3 regions of the Rhodoferax sp. LS1P39 genome follow, and region 2 is predicted to be linked to each of the others. Evidence: predicted binding sites of a transcription regulator. Region 2 holds the regulator's gene; each other region holds the start of a gene.
What was found. Region 2 encodes FNR, which switches genes on or off when oxygen is low (the NO sensors DNR and NnrR bind a similar motif). Its sites were predicted from a motif close to TTGATNNNNATCAA; they were not measured.
Positions count from the first base shown of each region.

Region 1: AC097O_RS22220 (universal stress protein) is a predicted target of FNR. The motif match lies at 1,410-1,423, and genes of this name have one in related genera.
Region 3: clpB (ATP-dependent chaperone ClpB) is a predicted target of FNR. The motif match lies at 2,042-2,055, and genes of this name have one in related genera.

Region 1 covers NZ_JBWMAV010000019.1:16,582-21,747, forward strand. Annotated here, with positions in the region: gene AC097O_RS22205 (hypothetical protein) at 1-252, shown strand, start outside; gene AC097O_RS22210 (4Fe-4S dicluster domain-containing protein) at 256-327, shown strand; gene AC097O_RS22215 (DMT family transporter) at 451-1,350, shown strand; gene AC097O_RS22220 (universal stress protein) at 1,477-1,899, shown strand; gene AC097O_RS22225 (ABC transporter substrate-binding protein) at 1,999-2,976, opposite strand; gene AC097O_RS22230 (class II aldolase/adducin family protein) at 3,108-3,923, shown strand; gene AC097O_RS22235 (hypothetical protein) at 4,037-4,342, opposite strand; gene AC097O_RS22240 (methyl-accepting chemotaxis protein) at 4,376-5,166, opposite strand, start outside.
Region 2 covers NZ_JBWMAV010000013.1:114,561-119,726, reverse strand. Annotated here, with positions in the region: gene AC097O_RS18785 (creatininase family protein) at 95-913, opposite strand; gene AC097O_RS18780 (sulfite exporter TauE/SafE family protein) at 924-1,601, opposite strand; gene hemN (oxygen-independent coproporphyrinogen III oxidase) at 1,766-3,154, opposite strand; gene fnr (fumarate/nitrate reduction transcriptional regulator Fnr) at 3,281-4,000, shown strand; gene AC097O_RS18765 (hypothetical protein) at 3,978-4,229, opposite strand; gene AC097O_RS18760 (FixH family protein) at 4,242-4,499, opposite strand; gene ccoG (cytochrome c oxidase accessory protein CcoG) at 4,511-5,166, opposite strand, start outside.
Region 3 covers NZ_JBWMAV010000017.1:45,384-50,549, reverse strand. Annotated here, with positions in the region: gene AC097O_RS21315 (MbnB/TglH/ChrH family RiPP precursor modification enzyme) at 1-950, opposite strand, end outside; gene AC097O_RS21310 (hypothetical protein) at 968-1,189, opposite strand; gene AC097O_RS21305 (hypothetical protein) at 1,352-1,936, opposite strand; gene clpB (ATP-dependent chaperone ClpB) at 2,123-4,723, shown strand; gene AC097O_RS21295 (nucleotidyltransferase family protein) at 4,746-5,096, shown strand; gene AC097O_RS21290 (HEPN domain-containing protein) at 5,105-5,166, shown strand, end outside.

The DNA of each region.
Region 1 (5,166 bases), on a different contig from region 2:
CGTTCAGCGCTGGTCATGTCTGCGATGTACGGCATCGCCAATATCGGCAGCATGGACGGCGTTCAGTATCTGCTCGGCCAGCTCGTGCCGGGCCAAGCCGACCTCGCCTTGATGGCGTTGGAGCGGGTGCACACCCAGCAAGGGATCGAGATCATCCGGTCTGCGGGTGAAGGCAGCAAGGACGCGGCAGGCATCTTGCCCGCGTACCGCCCTGCGTTGACGCGCATCGCAGCGTCCGCCGGCAAGTCCTAACGGATGGTCGCGGCGCAGAACATCGTCTGGGTCACGCCCGAAGGCGGCGGCGGGCCGAATTACGCGGGAATGTGATTTTGAAGCCATATTTTCAGGCCTAAAATAAGGCACTAGCGCCCATTCCATGGGCGCAAGAAGCTCCTGTTTTTGATATTAAAAACAGGAGCATTTTTTTGTCCATCCCCTGGAACGCCACCCTTGCGCCCTGATGCCCCCACCCGCCTGGCCCAGTCAGCCATCTGGCTGATTCCGCTGCTGTGGGCGGTCAACTATTTTGTGGCGCGGCGGGCACCGGGGGTGATCGAGCCTTACACGCTGGCCTGCATCCGCTGGGGCCTGGCGGGGCTGCTGCTGAGCCTGCATGCGCGTGCCGAGCTGCGGCGCGAATGGCGCAACATTGCGGCGGTGTGGTACCAGTACGGGGTGCTGGGCTTTTGCGGCATGGTGGTCTGCGGGGCCTGGGTGTATGTGGGCGCGCAGACCACGGGTGCGGTGAACATTGCGCTGATCTATTCCGCATCGCCGGTGCTGATCGCCCTGGGCTCGGTGCTGTGGCTGCACGAACGCATGCGCGGGTCGCAGGCTCTCGGCGTGGCGATCGCGCTGGCGGGCGTGCTGCATGTGATCGTGAAGGGCGAATGGACGGCGCTGGGCCAGGTGCAGTTTGTGGTGGGCGACCTCTGGATACTGGCCGCCATGGTGTCCTGGGCGCTGTATGCGCTGCTGCAAAAAATATGGCCCAGCACCCTGGGTGCCACCGCCCGCCTGGCCGCCATCTGCTGGGGGGCCATGCCGGTTTTGCTGCTGGGCACCGCCTGGGAAATGGCCCAGCCCGAGACCCCGCCGCTGGGCACCGAGGCCTGGGCGCTGGGGCTGGCGGCGGCCCTGGTGCCGGGCATCATGGCCTACGGGATTTATGGCTGGGCGCAAAAGATTCTGGGGGCCAGCAAGGTGGCCGTCACGCTGTACCTGGGCCCGCTGTATGGCGCGTTGCTGGCCTGGTGGGTGTTGGGCGAAAGCCTGGGCTGGCACCATCTGCTGGGTGCCGCGCTGATTCTGCCGGGGGTGTTTTTGGTCTCACGTGCGGGCAAGCGTTAGGCGCGTGAACCGCCAGGTAGTCCTGCACGCCGCACCCGTGTAGGCGGTGGCCCCGTTCTTTGATCTAGCGCAACCACAGAGCGCACCTACGGCCTACACTGCTGCATACAACTTTGGAGGCACACCATGAAAATTCTTCTTGCCGTGGACGGCAGCGACCACACCAAAAAAATGCTGGCCTACTTGGCCACCCACAGTGAACTGTTTGCAGGCGTGAGCGACTACATCGTGCTGACGGTGCAGCCCAGCATTCCGCCCCGGGTGCGCTCGGTGGTGGGCCAGGCGGCGGTAGACAACTATGCCAATGAAGAGGCCGAGCTGGTGCTGGCCCCGGTGACCGAATTCCTGCTGCGCCACGGCATCAATGCCAAGACCAGCTGGAAGATGGGCCCCCCCGGCGAAACCATCGCCAAGTTCGCCGAAACCGAAAATTGCGACCTGCTGGTGATGGGATCCCATGGCCACGGCGCTCTGGCCAACCTGGTGATGGGCTCAGTGGCCACCCAGGTGCTGGCGCACTGCCATGTGCCGGTGTTGCTGGTACGTTAAAAAACAAGGCCTTTTTCAGGGCCTGAATCACCCCCTGGCGCTTATTCTATAAGCGTGAGCAGCTCCTGTTTTTGACATCAAAAACAGGAGCTTTTTGTTTTAGCTTTGGCGCGGCCAGAGCTGGGTGTCGGTGATGGCGCGCACATCCACCCGCACCGGCAAAATCCCGTCGCGGGCCGAGCGGTCGGCCACGGTTTGCAGGGCGCTGATGTCGGCCTCGCTCACCGGCCGCCCGGTCACCGCAGCGCGGCCCGTGATGGTGCGCGCCGCCTCGATGGGCAACCGGGTGAGCTGTGTATAGGCCTGGGCATAGGCCTCGGGGTGGGCCAGCGCCCAGTCGCCCGCGCGGCCCAGCCGGTCGAGAAACTGCACGATGGCTTTGCGCTTGCCGGGGTCGGCCAGAGCCTCTTCGCTGGCGGTGATGAAGCCCAGGGCGGTGTTGATGCCGCGCCCGTCGCGCAGGATGCGGCCCCCGTTTTGCAGCGCGATGGTGTAGTACGGGTCAAATATCGCCCAGGCATCGATCTGCTTGGACGAGAACGCGGTGGACGCGTCGGTGGGCAGCACAAACTTCACGGTGACTTCGTCGCGCCGCACCCCGGCTTCTTCCAGCGCGCCATACAGCTGGTACTGCGAAATGCTGCCGCGCGCCGACGACACCACCACGGTCTTGCCGCGCAGGTCGGCCACACTGCGCAGCGGCGAGTCGCCCTGCACCACGATGCCCAGCGAATCGGCCTTGCCCACGCGCGTGGCCACGATCTTCATCGCCGTCTTGCCCACCGCCGCCGCCAGCACCGGTAAGTCCCCCGCCATAGCCGTGTCCACCGCGCCGCTGCGCTGGGCTTCAAACAAGGGCGCAGCGCCCTGGAAGTTGGCCCAGCGCCAGGCAAACGGTGCGCCGTCCAGCGCCTTGGAGGCCTCGAACAGGGCGCGTAGGCCGCCAGCCTGGTCGCCCAGGACCAGCGCGGCCTGCGATTGCGCTGCGCTCCACAGCGGAAGTGCGCCGATAGTGGGCAGTACGGCGGCACGTTGCAGCCATTGGCGGCGGGAAAGGGATAAGGGAAAGTTTTTCATGCTGCGAAGTTAACCAACCCGGCCCACCGCCCCAACGACGCATTCCAGATATGCAAAGCCGATTTCCTGCGTTGGCAATCCGGTGGTGGCTGGTTAGCCTGTGGCCACACCTTTCTGTTTCAAGGATCCCCATGAGCGCCGTTTTATCCATTGACCGCAACGCCTTGCAACTCAATCCGCACCCGCAGCAAAAATTCTGGTTCGACCCCATCCCGCCGCGCACCAGCATCGCCGCCGAGCGCCGCCACCGGCAGGAGCGCCTGGCCGGTGCTTTCCGGCTGTTTGCCCGCTTCGGCTTTGCCCAGGGCCTGGCCGGGCACATCACCGCCCGCGACCCCGAGCTGACCGACCACTTCTGGGTGAATCCTCTGGGCGTGCACTTCTCGCGCATCAAGGTGTCCGATCTGCTGCTGGTCAACAGCCGGGGCGAGACGGTGATTGGCGACCGGCCTTTGAACAAGGCCGCGTTTGCCATCCACGCCGCCATCCATGAGCACAACCCCAACATCATCGCCGCCGCCCACACCCACTCCACCTACGGCAAGGCCTGGTCCACCCTGGGCCGCAAGCTGGACACGCTGACGCAGGATGCCTGCGTGTTCCACGACGACGTGGCGCTGTTTGACGACTTCACCGGCATGGTGGTGGACGAAAGCGAAGGCCTGCGCATCGCCCGCGCTTTGGGCGACCGCAAGGGCGCGATCCTGAAGAACCACGGCATCCTGAGCGCCGGGCCCACGGTAGAGGCCGCCGCGTGGTGGTACATCGCGCTGGACAACGCCTGCCACACCCAGCTGCTGGCCGAAGCCGCAGGCACGCCGCAGCCAATCGACGAGGCCACCGCCCGCCACACCCACCGCCAGATCGGCAAGCCCGAGGGGGCGCTGCATGCATTTGAAAGCCTGTACGAAGGGCTGGTGGAGGCGGAACCCGAGTTATTGGATTGAAGGCCATTTTTCGGACACAAAATCAGGCCTTTGCGCCCATTCCATAGGCGGTAGCAGCTCCTGTTTTTGATATCAAAAACAGGAGCATTTATGCCCCATGCCAGGCCGCTGTACTAGGTTCGCTCAGCCGGTGTTACAAAACTGAAAGGCTTGTCCGTGGGTGGTGCGTCGATGTTCATGACTTCGTAGATGTGGCCGTCTTGGCGCATCACGAAGAGGCTGCACGCCAGGGCCCCTGAGCGCCCAATCGAGAACTGAAAACTCGTCATGCAGCCTTGTGCTAGGCGCAGGTCCAGCTCCAGCAGCAGCCGTGGGTCGGAGTCGGCCGCCAGGGTGGCGAAATCGCGGACCAATTGGGTCAGTGCGTCAAACAGGGCCTTGTGGTGGGTGTGGTGTAGGTTGAGAGATCGTATGGGCATGGCGTAGAAATAGGGGCCGCGTCTGTTCTTGTTCTAAATGCGGGTCCAAGCCGGTGTGGTAGGCAGCTGGGGCCGTATGGGGCGGGGGCGTGCTGCCACCGCATGCCCACCCGCCGGGTCCAGCTTGAACACCGACACGGCCTGCAGTAGCTGCTGTGCTTGCGCATTCAGGCTGCCTGCAGCGGCGGCACTTTGCTCCACCAGGGCGGCGTTTTGCTGGGTCACCTGGTCGATCTGCACAATGGCCTCGCCCACCTGGGCCACGCCCTGGCTTTGCTCGTTGCTGGCCAGGCTGACCGCGCCCATGATGTCGGTGACCTGGCGGATGGCGCTGACGATCTCGGCCATGGTGGTACCTGCGGTGCCCACCAGCAGCGCGCCGTGGTGCACCTTGGAGACGCTGCTGTCGATCAGCACCTTGATCTCTTTGGCCGCGGTGGCGCTGCGCTGGGCCAGGCTGCGCACTTCGCTGGCCACCACCGCAAAGCCCCGCCCCTGCTCACCGGCCCGGGCGGCCTCTACCGCGGCGTTCAGCGCCAGGATGTTGGTCTGGAAGGCAATGCCGTCGATCACGCTGATGATGTCGGAGATCTTTTGCGAGCTGTCGTTGATGCCGCGCATGGTGTCCACCACCTGGCCCACCACCTCACTGCCTTTGGTCGCCACATGGCTGGCACCCTGGGCCAGCTGGTTGGCCTGCCGGGCGTTGTTGGCGTTTTGCTGCACGGTGGAACTCAGCTCCTCCATGGAAGCCGCGGTTTGCTGCAGTGCGCTGGCCTGCTGTTCGGTGCGTTGGCTCAGGTCGGCATTGCCCTGGGCAATTT
Region 2 (5,166 bases):
CCTATTTTTGATGTAAAAAATAGGAGCTGCTACCGCCCATGGAATGGGCGGTAAGGGCAGATTAAATGCCTGAAAAATAGGCCTAAATCCTGATTTATCCCAGATCCGGCCCATCCACCAGTGTGGACAGCGGCAGGTCGGCTATCTCCTGCAGCAGCAGCGCCAGTTGCTGGCCCGATGCATCCACCAGGGCCTGGCCTTTCTCTGCGGTGGCGGCGGCGGCGTTGCCTGCTGCGCCCATGGCGTTGTAGTCCTGCATTTGCCAGCCCAGCTTGGCGCTTTTGCCATTGCCCAAAATGGGGTACTGGGCGGCGCGGTCTTGCGAGGTGGATGGGAAGTTGCGGGCCAGCGCCATGCGCACGGTGTGGGGGCGCAGGGCCAGCATCATCGAGGTTTCTGTGTCGCCCGCGTGGATGCCGAAGCGGTGCTCCTCGGGGCTGAACAATGCGTTCGCATCAATCAGCGGCAGGTTGAACCAGCTGGCGCTGTAGACCAGAAGGTCGTGTTCGGTGCGCAGGGTGCGGGCCACGATGTCCATCAGGCTGACCTGGCCGCCGTGGGAATTAAAGATCAACAGCTTTTTGACACCGCTGCGGGCCACGCAAGCGCCCAGCTCGGTCCAGACGCGGATGAGGGTTTCGCTCGACAAGGTGAGCGTGCCGGGGAAGCGCACATGCTCAGGGCTAAAGCCGACTTGCTGTGTGGGCAGCACCAGCACCGAGGCATCTACCGGCAGCAGCGGCAGCGCGGCGGCGATCACGCCATCGACCAGGGTGGTGTCCACGCTCAGCGGCAGGTGCGGGCCGTGCTGCTCGGTGGCGGCCACGGGCAGCACGGCCACGGTGCGGGCCGCATCGAGCTGCGCGAAGTCGCGGGTGGTGAGGTCGGCCCAGAAGCGAGGTGGAGTGTGCATGGGCCGAATTTCACCACAGGCTTTGGCAGAACGCCAAAACCTGCGGGTCCATGTCGTGCACCAAGGCCCATACGGCCACACCCGCCAGCGCCGCACCCGCCGCCCGCATGCCCCATTCCTTACGCTGGGGGCTGCGCCAGGCCTGCAGGCGCACCCACAGCCAGGGCCCGGCCACCAGGGTGATGCTGCTGCCCACCGCGAACAAGGCCATGCACAGCGCGCCCTCCAGCGGGCCGCCGCTGAGCGAGGCCACCAGCAGGGCGGAGTACAGCAGGCCACAGGGCATGAGTGCCCAGGCGGCACCGGCCACCATGATCCACGACCGGCCCGCCACCCGAGGGCGCAGGCTGGCCCAGAGGTTGCGGCCCATGCCATCCACCCACAGGGGTTGTCGCGCCAGCACCAAGAGCGTGCCGCCCCAGACCAGTACGGCCACGTGGAACAGCGTCCACACCGGGCGCAGCGCGGCAGATTGGTCTACCAGCCAAGCCAGGTTCTGCACGGCAGCGGCGGCCAATGCCCCCGCCAACGTGTAGCCCAGCAAGCGCCCGGCCTGCAGTTGCAACATGCCTTGGCGGGCCCCGGCCACGCGTACCACGCCCGCGCAGGCCGCGCCGCACATGCCTGCGCAGTGCGGGCCACCAGCAAGGCCCATGAGCAGGGCGGTCCAGGCTAGGTTTGTGAGCATGGGGTCAAGCCCTCACCCCAACCCTCTCCCCGACGGGGAGAGGGAGTCAGGCAGGACATCTGGCCCCCACCCCGGCCCTCCCCCGGAGGGGGAGGGTGAACATGTATGGCCCCCTCCCCCGCCGGGGGAGGGTTGGGGTGGGGTGGGGGCAGCGCGTGTGGGCATTAGATGATCCGGGAAAACCGGGCGCGGTTCTGGTCGGCTTGCAGGTAGCGGTCGAACACCATGGCCACGGCGCGCACAAAGAACCAGCCGGTGGCGGTGACCTGGATGCTGCCTGCATCCACCGTGGCCATGCCCGCTTGCACCAGGGGCTGCAGGGCCTGCAGCTCGGCGGCAAAGGTGGTTTTGAAGTCCACCAGGTAGGCCAGTTCGATGGATTCAAACTGCACCATGCCCTGGCACATGATGGCCATGATGATGGCCCGGCGCACCACGTCGTCGCGGCCCAGGGCCAGGCCGCGCACCACCGGCAGCTGGCCCTGGTCGATCATGTCGCAGTAGGCCTCCAGGGTCTTGGCGTTCTGGCTGTAGGTGGCACCGATGCGGCCAATGGCCGACACGCCCAGGCCGATCAGGTCGCAGTCGGGCTGGGTGCTGTAACCCTGGAAATTGCGGTGCAGCCGCCCCTGGCGCTTGGCCACGGCCAGCGCGTCGTTGGGCAGGGCGAAATGGTCCATGCCCACGTAGACGTAGCCCGCGCCCATGAGTGCGTCCAGCGCCTGCGACAGCATGGCCAGCTTGGCCGCACCGGTGGGCAGCTCGGCGTTCAGGATGCGGCGCTGGGGCTTGAAGCGCTCGGGCAAATGGGCGTAAGCGTACAGCGCGATGCGGTCGGGGCGCAGCGCCACGATCTGTTCCAGCGTGTGGGCGAACGAGGTGGGCGTTTGGCGCGGCAGGCCGTAGATCAGGTCGGTGTTGATGGACTCAAAGCCTAGGCGGCGGGCTTCGGCCACCAGGTCGAACACCTGCTGCGCGGGTTGCACGCGGTGCACGGCCTTTTGTACGTCGGCATCGAAGTCCTGCACGCCAAAGCTCAGGCGGTTGAAGCCCAGGGCGGCCAGGGCGGCTAGCCGGGTCGCATCCACGGTGCGCGGATCGACCTCGATGGCGTATTCACCGCCGGGGGCCAGGCTGAAGTGGCGGCGCAACAGGGCCATGAGCTGGGCCAGCTCGGCATCGCTCAAAAACGTGGGGCTGCCGCCACCCAGGTGCAGCTGGCTGACCGCCCGGCCCGTGCCCAGCTGGGCGGTGTGCAAGAGCATCTCGCGCTCCAGGTACTGCAGGTAGGCCGCGCCGCGCGCGTGGCGCTTGGTGATGATCTTGTTGCAGGCGCAGTAGTAGCACAGCGACTCGCAAAACGGGATGTGTACGTACAGCGACAGCGGCAGGGCGGTGGCGGTGTTGCGGCGCAGGCGCAGGGCGCGGGCGTAGTCCTCGCCGGTGAAGGCTTCCACGAAGCGGTCGGCGGTGGGGTAGGAGGTGTAGCGCGGCCCCGGCACGTCAAAACGCTGCAGAAGTTCGGTGGGGACGCGGGGTAATACATGGGTCATGGCGAGCGCTTTTGTTGCATCCCTGCAATGTGCCGCGAAGGGTCCGGGCCTCCCTTGACCTGGATCAACACCCCTGCAGATCGATGTGTTGAGAATAAGGCCACACAAAAAGTCCATACTACGTGCATGACACCTATCGCCATCAAAGTCGCCTGCTCGAACTGCAATCTGCGTGAGCTGTGCATGCCGCTCGGCCTGAACCAGGACGAGCTGGACCGCATCGACGGCCTGGTGGCCGTGCGCCGCAAGGTCAAACGCGGGGCTACGCTGTTCCGCAACGGCGAGACATTTACCGCGCTGTATGCCATCCGCACCGGGTTTTTCAAGACCTCGGTCACCACCGAGGACGGGCGCGACCAGGTCACCGGCTTCCAGATGGCGGGCGAGATCATCGGCTTGGACGGCATCGTCAACGACCAGCACACCTGCGATGCAGTGGCGCTGGAGGATGCCGAGGTGTGCGAGATGCCGTTTGAGCGCATCGAAGAGCTGTCGCGCGAGGTCAACGCCCTGCAGCGCCATGTGCACAAGATCATGAGCCGCGAAATCGTGCGCGAGCACGGCGTGATGCTGCTGCTGGGCAGCATGCGGGCCGAGGAGCGGCTGGCGGCCTTTTTGCTGAACCTGGTGCAGCGCCTGCACGCACGCGGCTTCTCGCCGCTGGAGCTGGTGCTGCGCATGACGCGCGAAGAAATCGGCAGCTACCTGGGCCTGAAGCTGGAAACAGTGAGCCGCACGTTCTCGAAGTTCTCCGAGGACGGCATTGTCGAAGTCAAGCAGCGCCACATCCGCATCCTGGACACCGACGCGCTCAAGCGCATCGTCAATCTGCAGACCTGCCAGTAGGCACATTGTTCACCGGCTGACTGACCAGCAGGGTCAGGCTGCTGATCGCCGCTGCCACCGCCCAGAAGGTAAAAAAGGCCAGGCTGTACACGCCTTGCCGCGACCATTCCAGCGACTGCCCCTGCCATTGCAGGCTGTTCGGGTCGACCACGGCAAACACCAGGCCCTCCAGCAGGCAGGCGCCTAAAAAAGCCGGCCACAACACACTGATCCAACGCGGGGGTGCCATTGCGTGCTCCGCTTATTTGGGCCGCACCGCGCCAGGCGGCGTGGCGGCGTGGTTGCGCCCCTGGATGGCGGGGGCCAGCGAGCCCTGGGTGGCCAGGGTCTGGTTGATGTTCAAGCCCTGGCGGTAGTAGTCCTGGGCCAGCACCGGGTCTTGCTGGGTGAATGCGATCCAGGCGGTGACCACCCCGGCCACCACCACCACCAGCGGGCCGGAGATCACCAGCCAGACATGGCCGTATTTCCACCAGGGTTTAGGGGTGTTGTCAGACATGGCTTCTCTCCTTATCGGGGCACGATGAACGTGGATTTTTCGGATATGCGGTGCTTGCCGTCGGCACTGGCGATGTCGAACACCACCGGGTGCGAGCCGGGCGTGGCCGAGCCGTAGGGGATGTGCAGGCGCACCGCCACCCAGCGCGACGCCACGGCACCCACCTCCACCTCGGTCTCCGATGCCACCACCAGCCCGGCCAGCCCGTGGGCCGACAAGGTGTAGCGCTGGGGCAGCTCGGTAGCGTTCATCACCTGCAGCCGGTAGACGTTTTCCAGCTGGCCCCCGCCCACGATGCGCGACAAGGCGGCGCGGTCGCGCACCACGTCCACCTTCAGCGGGGTGCGCAGCAGCAGCGTGGCCAGCAGCGCGGCCGCAATGGTCCACAGCAGCGCGGTGTAGATCAGCACCCGGGGCCGCAGCACCCGGCGCAGGATCTGGCGGGCGTTCCAGCCCCCGGCCATGCCGTTCTGGGTGGCAAAGCGGATCAGGCCCCGGGCGTAGCCCATTTTGTCCATCACGCCATCGCACACGTCCACACAGGCGGCGCAGTTGATGCATTCGTACTGCAGGCCCTGGCGGATGTCGATGCCGGTGGGGCAGACCTGCACGCACAGGGTGCAGTCCACGCACGAGCCCAGGCCCAGCACCGCCAATGCATCATTAT
Region 3 (5,166 bases), on a different contig from region 2:
AGGGTCTGCTCCCAATCGGCGGGTGACAGCGCAGCGGGGCCTGCGGGCGGAAAAACCGCAATCGTGGGGGCTGCCACGGCGCTGCCACGGGTGCGCCATAGTGTCTGCAGCGCCTCCAACTGCCCGGCCAGCAGATCCCAGCCGATCTGCCGGGCCTGCACGTAGTCGGGCATGATTTCAAACACCAGGGCCCCCAGGTTGGGTAGCCGGGGCAGCCACTCGGCGCACGCGGCCATCACCTCGGGCGGGACCAGGCCGCTGTGCGCATCCAGCCAGTAGCCGTCGTGCAGTTCGCCACCGGCCACGTGCACTTCCCACACCCGCTCCAGCGGCAATTGCTGCAGGGCGGCATGCATGGACTGGCGGCCATTGCGCTCGTTGCACCACAGGTTGTGCAGGTCTAGCACCATGCCGCAGTCGGCCTGCGTGGCCACCTGGGCGTAGAACTGGCCGTCGGGCAGCTCGCCGGGCTGCGGGCGCAGGTAGTTGGGGCCGTTTTCAAACGCGATGGGCACACCCGATAGCTGCTGCAGAGCGCGGATGCGCTGCGCCGCCAGCGTCACTACGTCCTGCGACTGCAGAGGCGGCAGCAAAAAGCCGCTGTGGGCGCTGCCGCCACCGGCTTGGGGCACGCGCTGAAATGCCAGGTGCTCGCTGGCCCAGGGGGCTTGCAGGCGCTCAATGCTCTCGCGCCACGGCGCAAACTGCCGCGCATCCGGATCGACCGACGCGGCCAGCGGCATGCCCACGCCATGCACCAGCTTGCACTGCGGGCTGCGCAGCAGCGATGCAAAGGCGCCATCCATCAGCGAGTGGGCGGCCACGCCGCTGTGCCACAGGGTTTGCGGCTCTACCTCCAGCACGTCCAGCAGCCCGCCGCAGTCGGCGTAGAACGGGGCCAGCGCGGGGAAGTAGACCATCCCCACGCCCAGCGGCGGCGGCTGGAACATGGCGCGAGGCTGTGGGTTCAGCGCAGCACTTCCTGCAGGCCCAGCTTGGCATCCAGCACAAACTGCCGCTGCACATTGAAGCGAATGTCCCAGCCCGAGCAGCAGCCCAGACAGCCCAGTTTGCCCAGCAGCTCTTTCTGGATTTTCTGGAATTTGGCGATGTCGTTGTGGACTTCGGACGGGATCGAGACCCGCACGACGTTGCCTACCGAGGGCATGCTGATGGTGGTAGTGGCCATGGTGTTGCTCCTGTTTCATCCGGCGCAAATGGAGCAGATGCCCGTGCGCCAATGGGCGGCACCTGCGCCCCGGCAGGGAGCGCCTGGGACGGTTCAAGAATAGAACTTTGGCAGTTACCTGCATCCCTCAAAAGGGGGACAAATAGCCACCCAGGTCCGCAACTAATTCAGGTATTTGGGCCGGTCTGCCTGCACCGGCGCGTCGCTGGCCTGCAGCGGCGGTGCGCCCAGCAACTCGCTGCCTTCCCCCCAGGCCGACTGCTGCAGGGCCCGCTCCAGCAACTGCACCAGGCCGTGCACCAGCGGCGGGGCCAGCTCCACCTGGAAGCCACGACCGTTGGCCTGGCCCACCAACTGCTCGTTGAAGGCGATTTTCAGGGGGCCGTTGGCCACCGGGGTGATGCGCACCTCGGTCACCAGCAGGGGGGCGCTGCCCAGGGGCAAGGCGGCAGGGGCAGCAGTGTCGGGTGCATCTTGGTAGGGTGTGGAGAAGTCGGCCTCGCGCAGCACGGCTTCGCGCTGGAAGTCGGCCAGCATCTTCTTGCTGGCCTCGTCGCGCAAGTGGCTGGCGCCGCCGTCTTGCCGCGCCACGTGCTCCACCACGGCTTTGTTCAGCGTGGGCCACAGGGCCAGGGTGAGGCGGCGGGTCAGCCACAGGCGCATCTCGGTGCCTTCGGTGGAGTTGATGCGTACCAGAATGCGGTCTTGCTCCTGGTTGTAGCGGGCCGAGAGCTGGTGGATGTTCATGGGTGGATTTTAGGACTTTGGGTCTATTTGCATTTGCTTCTGTTTTTATAGCTGCTTGTGCTGATTCCATAAGCACAGGAGGCTGATTTTTTATAAGCCCCGGGTTTGATCTGGCGCAAGCTTTGCCACCGCGGAGTCTTGAAAAAGCAGAGCTCTGGCCCATCTGTCACAGCATTGGAGATCCACATGCGACAAGACAAACTCACCACCAAATTCCAGGAAGCCCTGGGCGACGCACAAACCCTGGCACTGGGTGCCGACCATGGCTACATCGAACCGGCCCACGTGCTGGCGGCCATGCTGCGGCAAGACGACGGCCCGCAGGCGCTGCTGCAGCGCGCAGGCGTGAACGTGCCCAGCCTGCTGGGCGTGGCCGAGGCGGCCCTCAAAAAGCTACCCACGGTGCACGGGCAAGACCAGGTGCAACCCAGCCGCGACTTCGTCAGCCTGCTGCAGGGGGCCGAGAAAGAAGCCATCAAGCGCGGCGACCAGTTCGTCTCCAGCGAGCTGTTTTTGCTGGCGCTGACCGACAGCAAGGCCGACTTTGCCCAGCAGGTGCGCGCCGCGGGCCTGACCCGCAAATCGCTGGAAGCGGCGATTGATGCGGTGCGCGGCGGCCAAAGTGTGGACAACGCCGATGCCGAAGGCCAGCGCGAATCGCTCAAAAAATACTGCCTGGACCTGACCGAGCGCGCCCGCATGGGCAAGCTAGACCCGGTGATTGGCCGCGACGACGAAATCCGCCGCGCCATCCAGGTGCTGCAGCGCCGTACCAAGAACAACCCGGTGCTGATCGGCGAACCCGGCGTGGGCAAGACCGCCATTGTCGAAGGCCTGGCCCAGCGCATCGTGGCGGGCGAGGTGCCCGAGTCGCTCAAAGGCAAGCGCGTACTCTCGCTGGACATGGCGGCCCTGCTGGCCGGAGCCAAGTTCCGCGGTGAATTCGAAGAGCGCCTGAAGACCGTGCTGAAAGAGCTGGCCAAGGACGAAGGCCAGACCATCGTCTTCATCGACGAGCTGCACACCATGGTCGGCGCGGGCAAGGCCGAGGGCGCGATGGACGCGGGCAATATGCTCAAGCCCGCCCTGGCGCGCGGCGAATTGCACTGCGTGGGTGCCACCACGTTGGACGAGTACCGCAAGTACATCGAAAAAGACGCGGCCCTGGAACGGCGCTTCCAGAAAATCCTGGTGGGCGAGCCCACGGTAGAGGCCACCATCGCCATCCTGCGCGGCCTGCAGGAAAAATACGAGGTGCACCACGGCGTGCAGATCACCGACCCGGCCATCGTGGCCGCGGCCGAGCTCAGCCACCGCTACATCACCGACCGGTTCTTGCCTGACAAGGCGATCGACCTGATCGACGAGGCCGCGGCCAAGATCAAGATCGAGATGGATTCCAAGCCCGAGGTGATGGACAAGCTCGACCGCCGCCTGATCCAGCTGCAGATCGAGCGCGAAGCCGTGAAGCGCGAGAAAGACGAATCCTCGCAAAAGCGCCTGGGCCTGATCCAGGAAGAGATCGTTCGGCTGCAAAAGGAGATTGCCGATTACGACGAGATCTGGCAGTCGGAGAAAGCCCAGGCCCAAGGCTCCAAAGAGGTCATGGGCGACATCGAGAAAATGCGCTTCCAGATCGAAGAACTCAAGCGCAAGGGCGACTTCAACAAGGTCGCCGAGCTGCAGTACGGCAAGCTGCCCGAGCTGGAAAAGCAGCTCAAGGAAACGCAGGCCAAGGAATCGGTGAAGGGCTCCGCCAGCGCCCCGCGCCTGCTGCGCACCCAGGTGGGCGCGGAAGAAATCGCCGAGGTGGTGGCCCGCGCCACCGGCATTCCCGTGTCCAAACTGATGCAGGGCGAGCGCGACAAGCTGCTGCAGATGGAAGTCAAGCTGCACGACCGCGTGGTCGGCCAGGACGAGGCCATCACCGCGGTAGCCAACGCCATCCGCCGCAGCCGTGCGGGCTTGAGTGACCCGAACCGGCCCACCGGCTCCTTCCTGTTCCTGGGCCCCACGGGCGTGGGCAAGACCGAGCTGTGCAAGGCGCTGGCGGGCTTCATGTTCGACTCGGAAGACCACCTCATCCGCATCGACATGAGTGAGTTCATGGAGAAGCATTCCGTCGCCCGGCTCATCGGCGCGCCGCCCGGCTACGTGGGCTACGAGGAGGGCGGCTACCTCACCGAGGCCGTGCGCCGCAAGCCCTACAGCGTGCTGCTGCTGGACGAGGTGGAAAAAGCCCACCCCGATGTCTTCAACGTGCTGCTGCAGGTGCTGGACGATGGCCGCCTGACGGACGGCCAGGGCCGCACCGTGGACTTCAAGAACACCGTGATCGTGATGACCAGCAACATTGGCTCGCCCATCATCCAGACCATGGTGGGCCAGGACTACGAGGACATCAAGGACGCGGTGCAGGACGAGCTGAAGAACTACTTCCGCCCGGAATTTTTGAACCGCATCGACGAGACCGTGGTGTTCCACGCGCTGGACGCGAAGAACATCGAAGCCATCGCCGCCATCCAGATCAAGGTGCTGGAAGCCCGCCTGGCCAAGATGGACCTGACGCTGCAGGTGTCGCCTGCGGCCATCGCCGAGCTGGCCAAGGTCGGCTTCGACCCGGTGTTTGGCGCGCGCCCCCTGAAGCGCGCCATCCAGCAGCGCATCGAGAACCCGCTGTCCAAGCTGCTGCTGGAAGGCAAGTTCCTGCCCAAGGATGTGATTCCGGTGGACGTGGACCCGATCCAGGCACCGGGGCAGTTCAGCTTTGGGCGGGCGGTGGCGTGACGGGCGTGGTACGCTTTATCGCATGCCCTCTCTAGCCACCCCGGTTGATGCCGCTACCGCCCACGCCGTCCAGTCTTTTCTGGGGCGTGTGGCGGTGGTGTACCCGGTGGACTACGCCATTTTGTTTGGCAGCCGGGCGCGGCACACCCACCAGCCCGACAGCGATGCCGACGTAGCCGTGGTGTTGCACGGCGTCCACGGCGAACGCACCGAGGCGGCGATTAGCATGGCCGGGATTGCTTTTGATGTGCTGTTGGACACCGGGATCCTGGTGCAGGCCTTGCCCTTGTGGCAAGACGATATGGACTACCCGGAGCATTTCAGCAACCCGGCGCTGATCGACAACATCCGGCGAGAAGGTGTCCGTTTGTGAGTGCGCCCATGTCGCCCACCCGGTATCTGGAAAAAGCTGAGCGGGCCTTGGGGGGCGCAGAACTGCTGTT